One region of the Brevibacillus parabrevis genome, then DNA from elsewhere that is predicted to be linked to it. Evidence: riboswitches for the same ligand, from Rfam matches in the RefSeq annotation. Region 1 holds a riboswitch; each other region holds the start of a gene.
What was found. Region 1 has a riboswitch for cobalamin ahead of IRJ17_RS09080 (energy-coupling factor ABC transporter permease). Riboswitches for the same ligand answer to the same signal wherever they lie in the genome.
Positions count from the first base shown of each region.

Region 2: another riboswitch for cobalamin. It lies ahead of metE (5-methyltetrahydropteroyltriglutamate--homocysteine S-methyltransferase); the one in region 1 lies ahead of IRJ17_RS09080 (energy-coupling factor ABC transporter permease).
Region 3: another riboswitch for cobalamin. It lies ahead of nrdI (class Ib ribonucleoside-diphosphate reductase assembly flavoprotein NrdI); the one in region 1 lies ahead of IRJ17_RS09080 (energy-coupling factor ABC transporter permease).

Region 1 is NZ_CP064090.1:1,914,674-1,920,027, forward strand. It holds gene IRJ17_RS09070 (GerAB/ArcD/ProY family transporter) at 1-132, opposite strand, end outside; gene IRJ17_RS09075 (quinone-dependent dihydroorotate dehydrogenase) at 280-1,371, shown strand; cobalamin riboswitch at 1,523-1,718, shown strand; gene IRJ17_RS09080 (energy-coupling factor ABC transporter permease) at 1,867-2,631, shown strand; gene IRJ17_RS09085 (energy-coupling factor ABC transporter substrate-binding protein) at 2,628-2,912, shown strand; gene cbiQ (cobalt ECF transporter T component CbiQ) at 2,909-3,700, shown strand; gene IRJ17_RS09095 (energy-coupling factor ABC transporter ATP-binding protein) at 3,705-4,559, shown strand; gene IRJ17_RS09100 (hypothetical protein) at 4,675-4,839, shown strand; gene IRJ17_RS09105 (hypothetical protein) at 4,892-5,029, opposite strand; gene IRJ17_RS09110 (hypothetical protein) at 5,213-5,354, shown strand, end outside.
Region 2 is NZ_CP064090.1:4,146,807-4,152,160, reverse strand. It holds gene nrdF (class 1b ribonucleoside-diphosphate reductase subunit beta) at 1-329, shown strand, start outside; gene brnQ (branched-chain amino acid transport system II carrier protein) at 758-2,110, shown strand; cobalamin riboswitch at 2,269-2,469, shown strand; gene metE (5-methyltetrahydropteroyltriglutamate--homocysteine S-methyltransferase) at 2,610-4,895, shown strand; gene IRJ17_RS18760 (acyl-CoA thioesterase) at 4,927-5,354, shown strand, end outside.
Region 3 is NZ_CP064090.1:4,152,725-4,158,078, reverse strand. It holds gene mnmA (tRNA 2-thiouridine(34) synthase MnmA) at 1-454, shown strand, start outside; gene IRJ17_RS18800 (hypothetical protein) at 474-806, shown strand; gene IRJ17_RS18795 (ACT domain-containing protein) at 841-1,353, shown strand; gene IRJ17_RS18790 (alpha/beta hydrolase) at 1,467-2,288, opposite strand; cobalamin riboswitch at 2,462-2,659, shown strand; gene nrdI (class Ib ribonucleoside-diphosphate reductase assembly flavoprotein NrdI) at 2,814-3,173, shown strand; gene nrdE (class 1b ribonucleoside-diphosphate reductase subunit alpha) at 3,160-5,244, shown strand; gene nrdF (class 1b ribonucleoside-diphosphate reductase subunit beta) at 5,294-5,354, shown strand, end outside.

The DNA.
Region 1 (5,354 bases):
GACGCTCAGCCAGGCATCGCGCCCAGCTTTGCTGAGCAGCAGAGGAATAAGGGTAACATGGTTGGTTATTCCGATTGAGAGCATCATGACCATGATCGCTTGGCCAATCCCGATTTTTCCGTCTGCTTTCATGAAACATACGTCCCCTTTTAAATCGCTGGTTTTGTTATAGTTTGTCTGCTCGACTGGAAATATGTATCGCGTATAAAGGTTAGCCCACGAGAAACAAAGTGTGGTATTCTACAATGAGGTAAAAATGGAGTAAGGAGTGCAGCCGGGATGTATAAGCTCATAAGAAAATATCTGTTCCAGATGGATACGGAAGAGATTCATGAAAAAACGGTTGGTGCCTTGAAGCTGATGGAAGATTCTGCTCCGGGAAAAAGCTTGCTCAGAATGATGTTCCAGTTGAAGGACGAGCGTCTGGCGACAAAGCTGTGGGGAATGACTTTTCCCAATCCGGTAGGACTCGCCGCCGGTTTTGACAAAAATGCCGAAGTGTATCATGCGCTCGGTGCGCTCGGGTTCGGCTTTGTGGAAATCGGGACTTTGACGCCGCAGGGACAGCCTGGCAATCCGAGGCCCCGCTTGTTCCGTTTGCCTGAACACGAAGCAGTGATCAACCGAATGGGCTTCAACAACCACGGTGCGTATTTGGCTTCGCAGCATCTGGTAGATTACGCTTATTCCGATGTTCCGATCGGGATCAATATTGGCAAAAACAAAGTCACTCCTAATGAGGAAGCGGCTTCTGACTATATCAAGTGTCTGGACATGCTCTATGCGTACGGCCATTATTTCGTCATTAACATCAGCTCGCCGAACACGCCGAATTTGCGCGACTTGCAGGAGACAGAAAGCATGCGCCAGCTGGTGCGGGCGATACGCGAGAAAGCGGCTGAGCTGGAAGCGCGCGGCATTCAGAAAAAACCGATTTTGCTCAAAGTAGCTCCAGACATGTCTGACGAGCATATGCGCGATGTCGTGCAAGGGGCTGTGGCGGAAGGCATTTCCGGGATTATTGCCACCAATACGACACTGTCGCGGGAAGCTGTTCAAGGGCATCGGTACGCCGAGGAAGCGGGCGGTTTGAGCGGAAAGCCGCTGACAGAGCGATCGACAGCGTGGGTGAAAGAGATTTATCAGGAAGTCGGAGGCAAAGTGCCGATTATCGGTGTCGGAGGCATTTTTACCGGAGAAGACGCCTATCAGAAAATACGCGCGGGCGCCAGCCTGGTCCAGGTTTATACTGGCATGATTTATCAAGGGCCTGGCATTTCGAAGCAGATCAACAAGCAATTGCTCAAGCTGATGCAGCGGGACGGTTTTTCCCACATCAACGAAGCGGTTGGCGTGGACGCGAAAGCGTAGAATCAAAAACGTAGAACCAAAAACAAGGCTCGTGCAGTCAATGACATTCGCCAAAAGGTCATCGGTTGCAGGAGCCTTTTGATAATAAGCTTTACGCTGGATTGGGCGATTGAGTATAATAATGTAGGACAAGCAAGAACTGTCAAACAATTGGATATTGTCGGCAATAGGTGCCTTTGTGTGCATGAGCACGAAGGGTAACAGGGAATCGGGTGAAAGTCCCGAGCGGTCCCGCCACTGTAATCAGGGAGTTCTCTTTGATGAAGTTCCACTCATATTCATATGGGGAAGGACAAAGAGCGCATCGATCTGAAAGCCAGGAGACCTACCTACTTGCCACACCCTGGAGACCTTCGCGGAAAGGAGCGGTGAATACGGAGCAATTGGACAGAAGTTCATGTCTATTGTTTTGTGCGCATACCTCGTCTGCTATCGGATGGGGCTTTTTTGATTGGAAAAAACGGTAAAAAGAACAGCAAAGGAGGAGAAGTTGCCTTGAATCGATCACGCTTTGTCTCGACCTGTTTATTGATTGCGGGCTTTGTTCTTTACTTTCTCGTAAATGAACCGCAAACTTCTTACGCGATGCACATTATGGAAGGGTATTTGCCGCTGTCGTGGGCGTTGTTCTGGTGGGTAGTATTTATTCCGTTCTTCATTCTTGGCATTCGTTCGTTAAACAAAATCGTCAAAGAACACCCGCAAATGAAGCTGCTTATTGGCGTATCAGGTGCCTTTGCTTTCGTGCTGTCTGCTTTGAAAATTCCTTCGGTGACGGGAAGCAGCTCCCATCCTACCGGAACAGGACTTGGGGCGATCATGTTCGGCCCGTGGGTGATGTCTGTGCTGGGCAGTCTGGTGCTGTTGTTCCAAGCCTTGCTGTTGGCGCATGGCGGATTGACCACGCTTGGCGCCAACGCCGTTTCGATGGCGGTTGTCGGGCCGATGGTGGCTTACGGGGTGTACCGCCTGATTGTCCGTGCCAACGGAGGACAACGTTTGGCTGTCTTCGCTGCGGCAGCTCTTGCTGACCTGGCGACTTATGTAGTGACATCTGTTCAGTTGGCGCTGGCTTTTCCGGCTGAGTCTGGCGGGGTATTGGCTTCTTTCGCCAAGTTCGCTGGCATTTTTGCCATCACACAAATTCCGTTGGCGATCAGCGAGGGGCTTCTGACCGTGCTCGTCTGGAACTGGCTTCAATCTTACAATGCAAAAGAGCTGGCGGAGCTGCGCTTGCTGAAACGGGAGGAATCGCTGTGAAAAAAGGAATGAACTGGCTGCTGCTCCTGGGTGTCGTCGTGCTTGCGATCGTGCCGTTGCTTTTGGTGCAGGACTCGGAGTTCGGCGGAGCGGACGGAGCGGCAGAGGAAGCGATCAAGGAGATTGCCCCTGCGTACGAGCCGTGGTTCCAGCCGCTGCTTGAACCGCCAGGAGGCGAGACGGAGAGCTTGCTGTTTGCCGTGCAAGCGGCATTGGGAGCGGGCATTGTCGGCTATGCGATGGGCTTGTACAAAGGTCGGCTGGATAAAAACAAAAAATGAACTGGCAGCAGCTTGACTCTCTTTCGTATCAAAACCGTCTGAGATTTTTGCCGCCGGAACACAAGCTTCTGTTTGCGAGCGCGTTGATTTTGCTCGTTTTGACAGGACATGAGTGGTTGCAAATGGCGATTTGCATTTGGATGGGAGTATGGGTGATCGGATATGCCCGTATTCCCGTCCGTTTCTATTTCGGATTTCTTCTTTTGTCTCTCTCGTTCTTTGTTTTGGGTTTGCCTGCACTTCTGCTGGAAGCGACAAGGGCGGAGACAGCTCCTGTGACTCAGATGGCAGTGGCGTGGCATGTCGGCCCTTATTTGATATACGTTCCAATGAGCGCCATCAGCAAGGTGTGGGTGCTGTTTTGGCGAACGATGGCCAGCCTTGCCTGCTTTTCCTTTATTTTGTTTACGGTGCCGTTTGCCGAGATTTTGCAGGTGTTGCGCAAGCTGCGGCTTCCGGTCATCGTTACGGATTTGCTGATGATTATGTACCGCTTTATTTTCGTGTTGCTCGGCGTCTCCCATCAGTTGTGGATTGCTCAGCGCTCGCGTGGCGGACACCGGGGATTTCGCGCGACGATGCGCGACATCGGCGGTCTGGCTGCCCAGCTGTTCGTCAGGGCGATGCGCAAATACGATGCGTTGTACAAAGGGATGGCAGCCAGAGGCTTCGGGGAAAGCTTGCAAGTGCTTTCTTTGCACAGTCATTCCCGCTCCAGACGATATGAATGGGAGTCGATAGCAGGCTGTGTTCTGCTGATTTTGCTGGAGTGGTGGACAGGGGGATAATGCTTTGACATCATGGCTGTTGGAATTTGCTGACGTGCACTACGCCTATCCGGGTGGCCGCGGCCCTGTGCTGCGCGGACTGTCCCTGGGCATTCCAGAAGGGAAAAAATGCGCGCTGCTCGGACGAAACGGTTGCGGCAAATCTACTTTGTTTTTGCACGGGAACGGGATCATCCAGCCGCAGCAAGGGCAAGTGAGCTGGAAAGGGACGCCGCTCAGCTACAAACGCGCTGCCTTGCAGGAGATGACGCAAAAAGTCGGTCTTGTCTTCCAGGACCCGGAGCACCAACTGATCGCCAGTACCGTAGCGGAGGATGTATCCTACGGGCTGTGCAACCGGAACCTGCCGGCGGACGTGATTCGCCAAAAGGTACAGGCGATTCTTCAGGCGTTCGGGATGACCGAGCTTGCTGACGTGCCGATTCATCACCTGAGCCTGGGGCAAAAGCGTCGACTGGCTTTGGCCGGGGTCATGGTGCTGGAACCGGAGCTGTTGCTTTTGGATGAGCCTACGGCGTATCTCGACCGCTATCAGACGCGAAATCTTTTGCGCGAGCTTGATGCGATTCACCAAAACGGGACAACGGTGCTAATGGCGACGCATGATATGGATATCGCGTTTGAGTGGGCGGAATGGATTTGCGTGATGGATGCGGGCAAACTCGTATTTGCCGGGGAGCCGCAAGAGGCATTGGCACAAAGGGAGCTGCTGGAAAGCCTGCATCTCGGCATGCCGCTCATCGCTGACGTGTGGGAAGCTTTGCCGCAGGAATGGCGACAAGAAGCTGGAGAGCGCGTCCCTTGTTCGCTGGAGGAATTGAAAAAGCGTCTGCTGACTGGACAGGTTGCTGTCCGTTAGCGACGGAGAAGCGGTCGCGCTGGCGGCCGTTTTTTGTTGTGCGCGATTTCTTGACGCATGGCAAGAACAATCCAAGGGTATTCTATCCGTAAAATTCCTTTTGGAGGTATCCCTGATGGAGCACGATTCGTTGATGAGTTCTTCGCTTGCTGGCGAGGAGCAACAAGAGTTTCCCGAGAAGGTCAAAGATCAGCTCATGTTCAACGTGTTGGAAAAGGAAATGACGACCGAAGAAAAGGAAAAGAAAGCGAAAGACGAATATTTGACAGGAAAATCGTAGTCATTACCGAAAGGTCCTTCTCGGCTAACAAGAACGAGAGGGGCTTTTTTGCTCAGTTGTTGTTCCCTTTGTCTTCTTTTTCTTGCCGTTCTTTCAAAATGGACAAGAAGGCCAAGAAATCGCCCAGCAGAACCACAACGGCCGCCATCAACGCCAGGTCTTCCGCAGAAAAACCATTGTTCTGCTTCATGGTTCAGCCTCACTTCCATAGGTTATCTGTCCCTTGTATCATATGCGGAGCCGTTCGGACGGAAATGGGTATACGCACAACTTTGCCATCTTGAGAAATGTCGGCCGGATTTTGTAGGGAAATGTCTGTTTTTAGCGAATAAAAGAGAATGGACCTACTTAAAACGGGAGAAGTGGTGAGATTGTGATTTCAGCTTTGAATAAGACGCTCTGTGTTCAGCAGCTTGTGGAGAAATTGAGAGAAAAAGAGCTTGTCCACGTTTCCGGCTTTGACTTGAAGGAAACGAACAAAGCTTTGTATGAATATGTGCATCAGTTGAGCAGCT
Region 2 (5,354 bases), 2.2 Mb from region 1:
TCAGCGTCGTCGAGCAGACAGCTGTGAAAGAGGAGCTGTACGCGTTGTTACACGAGCTGCATGAGAACGAAGAGGCGTATACCGTGTCTCTATATACGGAAATTGGCTTGGCGGACGAAGTGCTGGCTTACGTGCGTTACAACGCGAACAAAGCGTTGATGAACCTGGGACTGGACCCGTTCTTCCCGGAGGAAGAAGTCAATCCGATCGTTTTGAACGGGATTCGGACGCATACGAAGCAGCATGATTTCTTCTCGAAAAAAGGAAATGGCTATGTCCGCACGCTCAACGTCGAGCCGCTGACAGATGATGATTTCCGCTTTGAGTAAAAAGTTAAACGTATGTTTAAAAAGACTGCCGCTCATTGGCAGTCTTTTTTCGATTCCGATCCGAAAATGCGCCAGTAGAATATACGTGAGGTTTGCTCGATAAATAATATTTTAATAGATGGGAAGGAAATGAATCGCCTATTTTCAATATCTTTTCATTTATATTTATGTTATAAATAAATGACGTAACGAGCTGTTTTACTTCTGGTTGTCCAGATAGAATCGTGATCAGCGCGGAAGTGGCAAGCGAGAAGCGATCTGGTCATCGATTACCGATTTGGTCGACTGATTTATCTGACAATTATTCCCGCTCGATCTGATCCCGGTTGTTGGGGCATGAGCGGGCGGAGTGATTGTGTGAATTTTTTCACTAATCAGAGGGTTGCTGAAAAGCACCTTTGCTTTGGAATTACAGGAGGGTTTGTGTCATGCATCAAAAAGGTTCTTCTTCGTTCATCCTCATCATCGGCTTTATGCTGTTCGCTCTGTTCTTCGGAGCGGGGAATCTGATTTTTCCACCAATGCTGGGGCAAATGGCTGGAACGAACGTATGGACGGCCAATGCGGGCTTCCTGGTGACGGGAGTCGGGCTGCCGCTGCTCGCAATTATCGCGTTGGTTTATTCGGGAATGGATGATTTGCGTTCGTTGGCGAGTCGTGTGCATCCGGTATTTGGTCTTGTGTTTACGATTTTGCTCTACTTGGCAATCGGGCCGTTTTTCGCTATTCCGCGATCCGGGAACGTCTCGTTTGAGATCGGAATCAAGCCATTTTTGTCCGAGCAAGCTGGTCCGGTTCCACTGATCGTCTTCACCGTCTTGTTCTTTACACTCGCTTGCCTGTTATCTCTCAATCCTGGAAAAATTATCAATGTAGTCGGAAAAGTCTTGACACCGATCAAGCTGACTTTTATCGGCGTGATTGTGTTGACGGCGATTTTGTTCCCGATTGGCGCGCTGCAAGCACCTGTGACGGATTATCAGTCCAAAGCGTTTTACAAAGGCTTTCAGGACGGCTATTTAACCTTGGACGCTTTGGGGGCATTTGTGTTTGGAATCATCATCGTGAATGCGATCAAGCAAAGAGGCATCACGGCGAAAAAGCAAATTTTGCTCACGTGCGCAAAAGCAACGATGATCGCGGGCGCACTCCTGGCGTTCTTCTACACGGTGCTTGCCTATATGGGCGCTTCCAGTGTGGAGAAGCTTGGTCATCTGGAAAACGGGGCGCAAATTTTGGCCAAGGTGTCCAATTACTACTTCGGCTCTTACGGCGCCGTTTTGCTCGGCCTCATGATTACGATCGCATGCCTGACCACCAGCGTCGGTCTCATTACAGCTTGCTCTTCGTTTTTCCATTCGCTGTTTCCGGCGATCTCGTATAAAAAGTTTGCCGTCATTCTGGCTGTGTTCAGTACACTCGTCGCCAATATCGGCTTGACGGCGCTGATCAAAGTGTCGGTTCCGATCTTGATGACCATGTACCCGATTGCGATTTCCCTCGTCTTTTTAACGTTTATGCACAAAGGATTTGGCGGACGACCAGAGGTGTATCAGGGAAGCTTGCTCGCTACTTTTCTGATCAGCCTGTTTGACGGACTGAACGCGGCAGGTGCCCAGCTTCCCGTCATCAACGACTTCTTTACTCGCTACTTGCCGATGTATACGATCGGGCTTGGCTGGATGCTGCCCGCTGTTGCAGGCGCTGTGATCGGCTACACTATTTACATGATTCGCAAACCTTCTCTGCGGGCACAGGAGCTGCGACTGACCAAGCAATAAACCGGAAAGCTGGCAGAGTAGAGGCAATCAGGCTGAACTTTGAAATAATTTTGGTGAGTGGAAATAGTTTAGCATGACAAAAACTGGTTTACGTGTTACTGTAAGGAGAAAGGTGCTCTTTTGCTAGATGCGAGAGCACATGCACTCATACCGACAATTTCATATGAGTGGGAACAGGTTCCTTGGCCGCGAAAATCGGCGCAAGGATGAAAAGGGAAGTCGGTGAGAATCCGACACGGTCCCGCCACTGTATGAGGGGAGTTTGCACAGCGATAAGCCACTGGTCGAGACGGACTGGGAAGGCGTTGTGCAGATCGTGATCCTCAAGTCAGGAGACCTGCCTGTTTCGACAACACTGCTTAACCTACGGGAGATAGGGAGGTGTTAGGATGCTGTGATCTCAGTGCTTATTTGGCATTTCTAACGTTCTTTTTGACCGTTGGAAGTGCCTTTTTTGATTGGCTTTACAAATACCTTCAATGGATGGGAGAGAAAGCTCATGAAAAGCAGCAACCTGGGATATCCGCGAATCGGCAAAGACCGGGAGTGGAAAAAAGCATTGGAGTCCTTTTGGGCAGGCAAATTGGAAGAGTCAGCGTTTCTTGCGCAAATGGAGCAAATCCGCCAGCAGCATCTGATCAAGCAAAAAGACAAAGGCATCGAGTGGATTCCCGTCAACGACTTTACTTACTACGATCACATGCTGGACATGGCTGTCATGTTCGGACTCGTTCCGAAGCGTTTTGCCTATGATGGCGGCCCGGTACCGCTCGATACGTACTTCGCCATGGCGCGCGGCAACAAAGAAGCTGTCGCAAGCGAAATGACCAAGTGGTTCAATACGAACTATCACTACATCGTTCCTGAGTTTGGCGAACGCCCGCCAGTGCTGGCAGAGAACAGGCCGCTGAAAGCGTACCTGGAGGCCAGGGATCAGCTGGGCATCGTCGGGAAGCCGGTGATTGTCGGGCCGTACACGTTTGTCAAGCTGGCGAAAGGATATGCGAAGGACGAGTTCGAACGCGTTGTCGATCAGATCGTGCCGCTTTACGTGGACGTGCTTCGTGAACTCGAACTGCATGGCGTGGAATGGGTGCAAATCGATGAGCCGGCTTTCGTCCAAGATATTTCCGAGCAGGACAGAGCGCTTATTCGCCGGGTGTACGAACAGTTCAGTCAGGCGCTGCCACACCTCAAGCTGATGGTTCAGACGTATTTCGAAGCGGTGGATTGGTACGAGGAGCTGATCGCGCTGCCAGTGGAAGGCTTGGGCCTGGACTTTGTCCACGGAGGAAAAGCGAATTTGGCCAACCTGACGGCACATGGCTTCCCGCAGGAAAAAGTGCTCGGCGCAGGAATCGTCGATGGCCGCAACATTTGGCGCTCGGCCCTGGAGGAAAAGTGGGAGCTGGTCAAGACGATCAGCAATGTGGTCGACCCGGACCGAATTTGGCTACAGCCATCGAGCAGCCTGTTGCATGTTCCCGTCACTGTTGAAGCAGAAACCGATTTGCCTGGGGAAGTTCAAGCGGCATTAGCCTTTGCGGACGAAAAATTGGGAGAAGTGCAGCTTTTAGTCCAAGGATTCCGATTTGGAAAGTATGTTATATCGAAGGAAATTGCCCAGAACGAAAAGGACTTGCTCCGCCTGGCCGAGTCTCCGGCGAGAAACCGGGAGAAAGTACAGCAGGCTCGAAAAGCGCTGGAGACGACAGAAGCCAAACGCGACGTGCCGTTCCACGAGCGCCGCGATATCCAGCAAGCCGCCTGGAAGCTGCCGCTTTTGCCTACAACGACGATCGGCAGTTTCCCGCAGACGGCAGAGGTTCGTCAGGCCAGACAGCAGTACAAAAAAGGGAACTGGACAGTCGAGCAGTACGATGCCTTCATCGCGGAGCAAATCAAGCAGTGGATTGCGATTCAGGAAGAGATCGGGCTGGACGTGCTTGTCCACGGCGAGTTTGAACGGACAGACATGGTCGAATATTTCGGGGAAAAGCTCGACGGCTTCGTCTTCACGAAAAATGGCTGGGTTCAGTCGTACGGTTCCCGTTGCGTCAAGCCACCTGTCATCTACGGCGATGTGCAGTTCGTCGCTCCCATGACCGTCAAAGAGAGCGTATACGCCAAGTCGTTGACGGAAAAACCAGTAAAAGGCATGCTGACAGGCCCGGCGACCATTTTGAACTGGTCATTTGTCCGCGATGACGTGTCCCGCCAAGAGGTGTGCGAACAGATCGCCCTGGCGCTGCAAGCAGAAGTGGAGGCGCTGGAAGCGGCGGGAATCCGCATGATTCAGGTGGATGAGCCTGCGCTGCGGGAAGGCTTGCCGCTCAAGCAGGCAGACAGGGCGGCGTATCTGGACTGGGCCGTCAAATCGTTCCGCGTGGCTACCTCGACAGTTGCCGCGAGCACGCAAATTCACACGCATATGTGCTATTGCGAATTTCACGACTTCATCGACGTCATCAGCGAGCTGGATGCCGACGTCATCTCGATCGAGACGTCCCGCAGCCACGGCGAGCTTGTCTCCGTCTTCGAGACTTGCACGTACGATAAAGGAATCGGCCTGGGCGTATACGACATCCACAGCCCGCGCGTTCCAGCTGTCGCGGAGATCGAAGAGATGGTGTCGCGCGGCGTGCAAGTATTGCCGCCAGCCCAATTCTGGATCAACCCGGATTGCGGTCTGAAGACGCGCGGAAGAGCAGAGACAGTGGAAGCTTTGAAAAACATGGTGGCGGCGACGCATGCTGTGCGTGACCGTTTGACACAAAAAGCATAATCGTATGATGGCAACGAGAGGAGCAGCACAGATGGCAACAGAAGCATGCCCGACCGGACAATCCCGAACCTATTTGACTGATCTCGTGTTCCCGCCGGATACGAACCATCACAATACGATTTTTGGCGGAAAAGTCATGGCGTACGTCGACAAAATCGCCTGCATAGCGGCGATGCGTCATTGCCGGAAGCCCGTCGTCACTGCTTCCAGCGATTCCTTTGATTTTCTCGCGCCGATCAAAACGGGCGAAGCGATCAATCTGGAAGCATACGTCACCTGGACACACAACACGTCGATGGAAGTGTTCGTCAAGGTCGAGTCGGAAAATTTGCTGACGGGCGAAAAGAAAATGACAGCGAGGGCGTACTTGACGATGATCGCGCTCGACGACCAAGGAAAGCCAACGTTAGTGCCGGCTGTCATTCCCGAGACGGAAGAAGAGCGCATCCAGCATGAAAA
Region 3 (5,354 bases), 2.2 Mb from region 1:
TATCGAGACTGTCGAGGGAACCGTGATCGGGCAGCACGATGGACTGATGTACTACACGCTCGGTCAGCGCCAAGGGCTTGGAATCGGCGGCGGACACGGCACGAGCGGTCAACCGTGGTTTGTCGTGGACAAGGATCTGGAACGCAACGCACTGATTGTCGGGGAAGGCTCCGATCATCCCCGCCTGTACTCAAGCAGTCTTTTGGCGACAGACGTGAGCTGGGTTAGCGCCAACAAGCCAACCGGATCGTTTGTCTGCACCGCGAAGTTCCGTTATCGTCAGCCGGATCAGCAAGTGACGGTACACGTGCAGGAAGGCAACACCGTAGAGGTCGTTTTCGCTCAACCGCAAAAAGCCGTTACTCCTGGACAGGCCGTCGTCTTCTACGATGGCGAAGTTTGTCTCGGCGGAGGAACGATCGACAAGGTGCGTTCGATAGATAAAGAGAATTAATATACGGGGGAAGCGCTTGGTGGATGCAACGAAAAAATCCAAAGTGATTATCGTTTCGTTTTTGGCGGGAGCACTCCTCTTGGGGTTTCTCGCTTACATGGGAATGTCGGCTACGAGCAGTGAGCACATGGCGACGATCCAGGCTGTCATCAAGGAAAAAGGCGGCGTGATTGAACCGGGCGGCGTGACCGCTGTTCCTGCCGATGAAAGCCCTTTTGCCAAAAGCGGAAAAGGCAATACGATTTACCGCATTGTGTACAAAAAGGACGGGGAAAGCCTGACAGCTTGGTACCGTTCCGAAAACCATTCCTCCATCATCAAAGAGCCGGAAGAGTGGATTCTTCCGAAATGAAGGATAACCTTGACTGGGAGAGTGAGGGCATTACATGACCCAATACGCTGGACTTCGTGAGTTGGCCCAATTGATTAGCAGACTGGAGCCGCAGCTTGCAGGGGCAACCTTGAGCATTTTGGCCCATGAAAACAAAGAGCAGATCGCGTCCTTGCTTCTGGAAGGGCTGGGCAGCGGCGTTTCCGTGCAAAACAGCTCAGGTGAATACGCCAACCATTTGGCGAATTTGCGCGTGGGCGCGAACAAATATACGTTCGCCCAGGACTGGCGCGAGGTGTACATCAGTGAGATCAATTACTGCGCCTGTCGGATTCCGCCGGGCGGTCACGGTCTTTTGGTGCACCATACCGACTATCCCGGGGTCATTTACGACGTATCCCGCAAACTGGCTGACCACGAAATCAATATTTCCAAGCTGAACGTGTCGCGCGAGCAAAAAGGGAAGAACGCCCTGCTTGTTTGCGTCACGGATGAAGAGATTACGCCAACAGTTGTAGCGGCGATTGAAGAGCTGCCGCAGATCAACAAGGTGTTGTCCCTCCAGTAAGCCGAAAAAGAGCAGAAATGCGTGCATGACCGCTCATATGTTTCGTATGGGCGGTTTTTTGCGTGCGTGGAGCGGTTGTTGGCCGGTTTTGGGAAAAGAAAAAGCTGCCCTGGTTAGCAGGCAGCGGTTTTGGAAGCGAAGCGGATCGCGTGGCTGATCAGGACGTGCAAGACAGAGGTGTGATTTTCGTCCGGGAATTGACGGAACGTGGCTTGTATCTGACCTGTGCCGAGAGCGGACAGCCTTTTTGCCATGGCCTCAGCTTTGACGTTGACGTGGAAGCGCCCGTCGTTCTCCAGTTCCCCGATCGTCAGGAGCGCTCTGACTTTCAGCTCGTCTGTAAGCCGTTCAGGCAAGCGCCGCTCTTCTTCGAGCAGGACGCTTTCGTTCCAGTGAATGGACGGGCTGCCGGCGATATAGCATTGGTACTCGTGCGGCCGCGTCAACAGGGCGTGCAGCACCAGCAAGCCGCCGAGAGAATGACCGAAGATCGTCTGGCGGGTACGATCGATAGGAAAATCTTTTTCGATAGCAGGCTTCACCGTTTTCTCGATAAACGAAAGAAACCTTTCGGCGCCGCCCATTTCCGGCCATTCTCCGCCGCGCGGATGAGCGGGCAGCTCGTCTTGCGGAACGACATGCGTGAAGTCGTAGTAGCGGGACGGATGGAAAGGCGCTTCCGTCGGATAGCCGATGCCGACGACGATGGCTGGTTGCACGCCTGTTTTTTCAGGAGCGCGGCATTGCAGGCGAATGGCTTCGGTCATCGTGCCGAAAACCGAGTTGGCGTCCAGCAAATAGATGACAGGAAAGCCTGTTGGCGGCGGGGCTGTGTCTGGCGTGCTCACAAATAGGTGGAACGTACGATCGTTGTATGTTATTTTTCTCGTTTGGGAACGGGGAATCGCTACTGCCTCGTAAGTCGTACTGTCCATCATGGGTCACTCTCCATTCGTCCGTAGGCGTCAACTTTTATGTACACGAAACCTATTATATGGACGAAAACCAGAGATTGGCAATAGAGAAATGAGAGAGATTATCACTACGAAAATTGAACATGCCAAGCTTGACTCCTACGATATATTGAGGTAAAGTAAGTTTTACCAACTACATATTGATGCGGACAGGTGTTTACCACGCTATATTTGGTAGACTTAATAGGGAAGTCGGTGAGATTCCGACGCGGTCCCGCCACTGTGATGAGAGAGTTCCATTTGCTTGTGATCGCCACTGATTGAGCCAATCGGGAAGGCCAAATGGAGCAATGACCCCAAGCCAGGAGACCTGCCTGACTGCAAGCACTGTGTAACCTACGGAAGATAGGGAAGTGTTCGAGCGCTCCATTCGTTTGTCATGCTGAATGGATACGATGGGAATCATCATGCGCATTCGACATTTTGGCGTCGAATGCGCTTTTACTTTGGCTAAAAAGTATACAATTGCAGTAAAGGATGAGGGACATGATAATCGCTTTTGATTCAAAAACAGGAAACGTGAGACGATTCGTAAACAAAATCGATCTGCCGCGCGTGGAAATCGATCCGGAGATGGTGCTAGACGAGCCGTTCATCCTGGTGACGTACACGACAGGCTTCGGGCAGGTGCCAGAGAAGGTGGACCGTTTCCTGAAGCGAAATCATGTCTATTTGCGCGGAGTGTCTGCCAGCGGCAATCGCAACTGGGGCACCAGCTTTGCCAAAAGCGCAGATACAATCGCGATCCAGTATGGCGTTCCGGTGATTTCCAAGTTTGAATTGTCCGGTACCGGCCGTGACGTGGAACAATTTACGAGTGGGGTGGCAGCAATTGCGGCACATTGAATTGAACAACCAACTAATGCAGCGTGGAAACGACGGGTTTTACCAATTGGAAAAAGACAGAGAGGCAGTCGCCGTCTTCATGGAGGAAGTGCAGGCGAAGACCATGACCTTCAACAGTGTCAAAGAGCGGATGGACTATTTGATCCAGCATGATTTTTATGAAAATGTGTATGAGGACTACACCGTTGAACAGGTCGACGAAGTTTTCCGACTGGCGCATGACACTGGTTTTCAATTCGCGTCGTACATGGCCATCTCCAAGTTTTACAAAGACTACGCTCTGAAAACGGACGACAAGTCCACGTATTTGGAGCAGTACCCGGATCGGGTAGCGATTGTTGCTCTCTCGCTCGGCCGCGGAGACTTCGAGCTTGCGAAGCGCCTGACTGTTTCCATGATGGAACAGCGTCTCCAGCCGGCTACACCGACATTCCTCAATGCAGGGAAAAGCCGCCGCGGGGAAATGGTCTCCTGCTTCTTGCTGGAAATGGACGACTCCCTGAACTCGATCAACTACGTGCTCGGAACTTGCATGCAGCTCTCGAAAATCGGCGGCGGCGTAGCGGTCAATCTGTCCAAGCTTCGCGGGCGGGGAGAGCCGATCAAAGGCGTCGAGGGCGCAGCCAAAGGCGTCATGCCTGTACTCAAGCTTTTGGAAGATGCGTTTTCCTACGCCGACCAGATGGGACAGCGCAAAGGCTCCGGGGCAGCTTATTACAACATTTTTGGCTGGGACATCAACGAGTTTCTCGATTGCAAAAAGATCAACGCTGACGAAAAATCGCGGATCAAGACATTGTCGATCGGCCTGATTGTGCCGAATGTGTTTTACAAGCTGGCAGAGGAGAACAAGCCTCTGACCGTGTTCGCTCCTTATTCGGTCTACAAGGAATACGGCGTTCATCTGGATGATCTGGATCTCGATCAGATGTACGACGAGTTGGTCGCAAACGAGCGCATCAAGAAAAAGATCGTCATGAGCGCCCGCGAGATGCTTACCAAGATCGCGATGATCCAGATGGAATCGGGCTATCCGTACATCATGAACAAGACGAATGCGAACAAAAACCACGCGCTCAAAGATATTGGAGCGGTCAAAATGTCCAACCTGTGCACGGAAATTTTCCAGTTGCAGGAGACTACCACGATCACGAATTACGGCGAGGAAGACATCATCCGCCGCGACATCAGCTGCAATCTGGCTTCCCTGAACATCGTCAACGTGATGGAGCACAAAAAAATCCGTGAATCCGTGCGCGAAGGCATCGAAGCGATTACGTCCGTCAGCGATGTAACCCGTGTGGAAAATGCGCCGGGCGTGCAAAAAGCGAACCGCGAGCTGCACTCTGTCGGATTGGGTGCGATGAACCTCAACGGCTACCTCGCGAAAAACAAAATCGCGTATGAGAGTGAAGAAGCAAAAGATTTTGCCCGCACGTTCTTCATGATGATGAACTTTTACTCGCTGGAGATGAGCGCCGAGATTGCCAAGGCAAAAGGGGAAACCTTCATGGGCTTTGAGCAGTCGGAGTACGCCAAGGGCACTTATTTTGACAAATATCTCGCAACCGATTACCGTCCGCGTACGGAAAAAGGCAAGCAGCTGTTCGAGGGCGTGCACATTCCGACGCCAGAGGACTGGGCTTCTCTCAAGCAAAAAGTGCAGGAGAACGGGCTGTATCATGCCTATCGTCTGGCGATTGCTCCGACACAGAGCATTTCCTACATTCAGAATGCGACATCGAGCGTAATGCCGATCGTGGAGCATATCGAGACGAGAACGTATGCGAACTCGACCACGTACTACCCGATGCCGTACTTGACGCAAGAGAACTATTTTTACTACAAGTCTGCCTATGTGATCGACCAGTTCAAAGTCATCGATCTGATTGCCGAAATCCAGGAGCATGTGGATCAAGGGATTTCTACCGTGCTGCACGTCAACAGCAACATCTCGACAAGAGAGCTGGCTCGCTACTATATTTACGCGGCGAAAAAAGGCTTGAAGTCGCTCTACTACACGCGCACCAAGCATCTGACGGTAGAAGAGTGCATTAGCTGCGCCGTTTAACAACAGATGTAGGTCATTGGAACAAGTTGATAGAGAAGAGGAACGCCTTATGAAAGCAGTCAATTGGAACAGGCCGGACGACGATTTTACGATGACGTTTTGGAATCAGA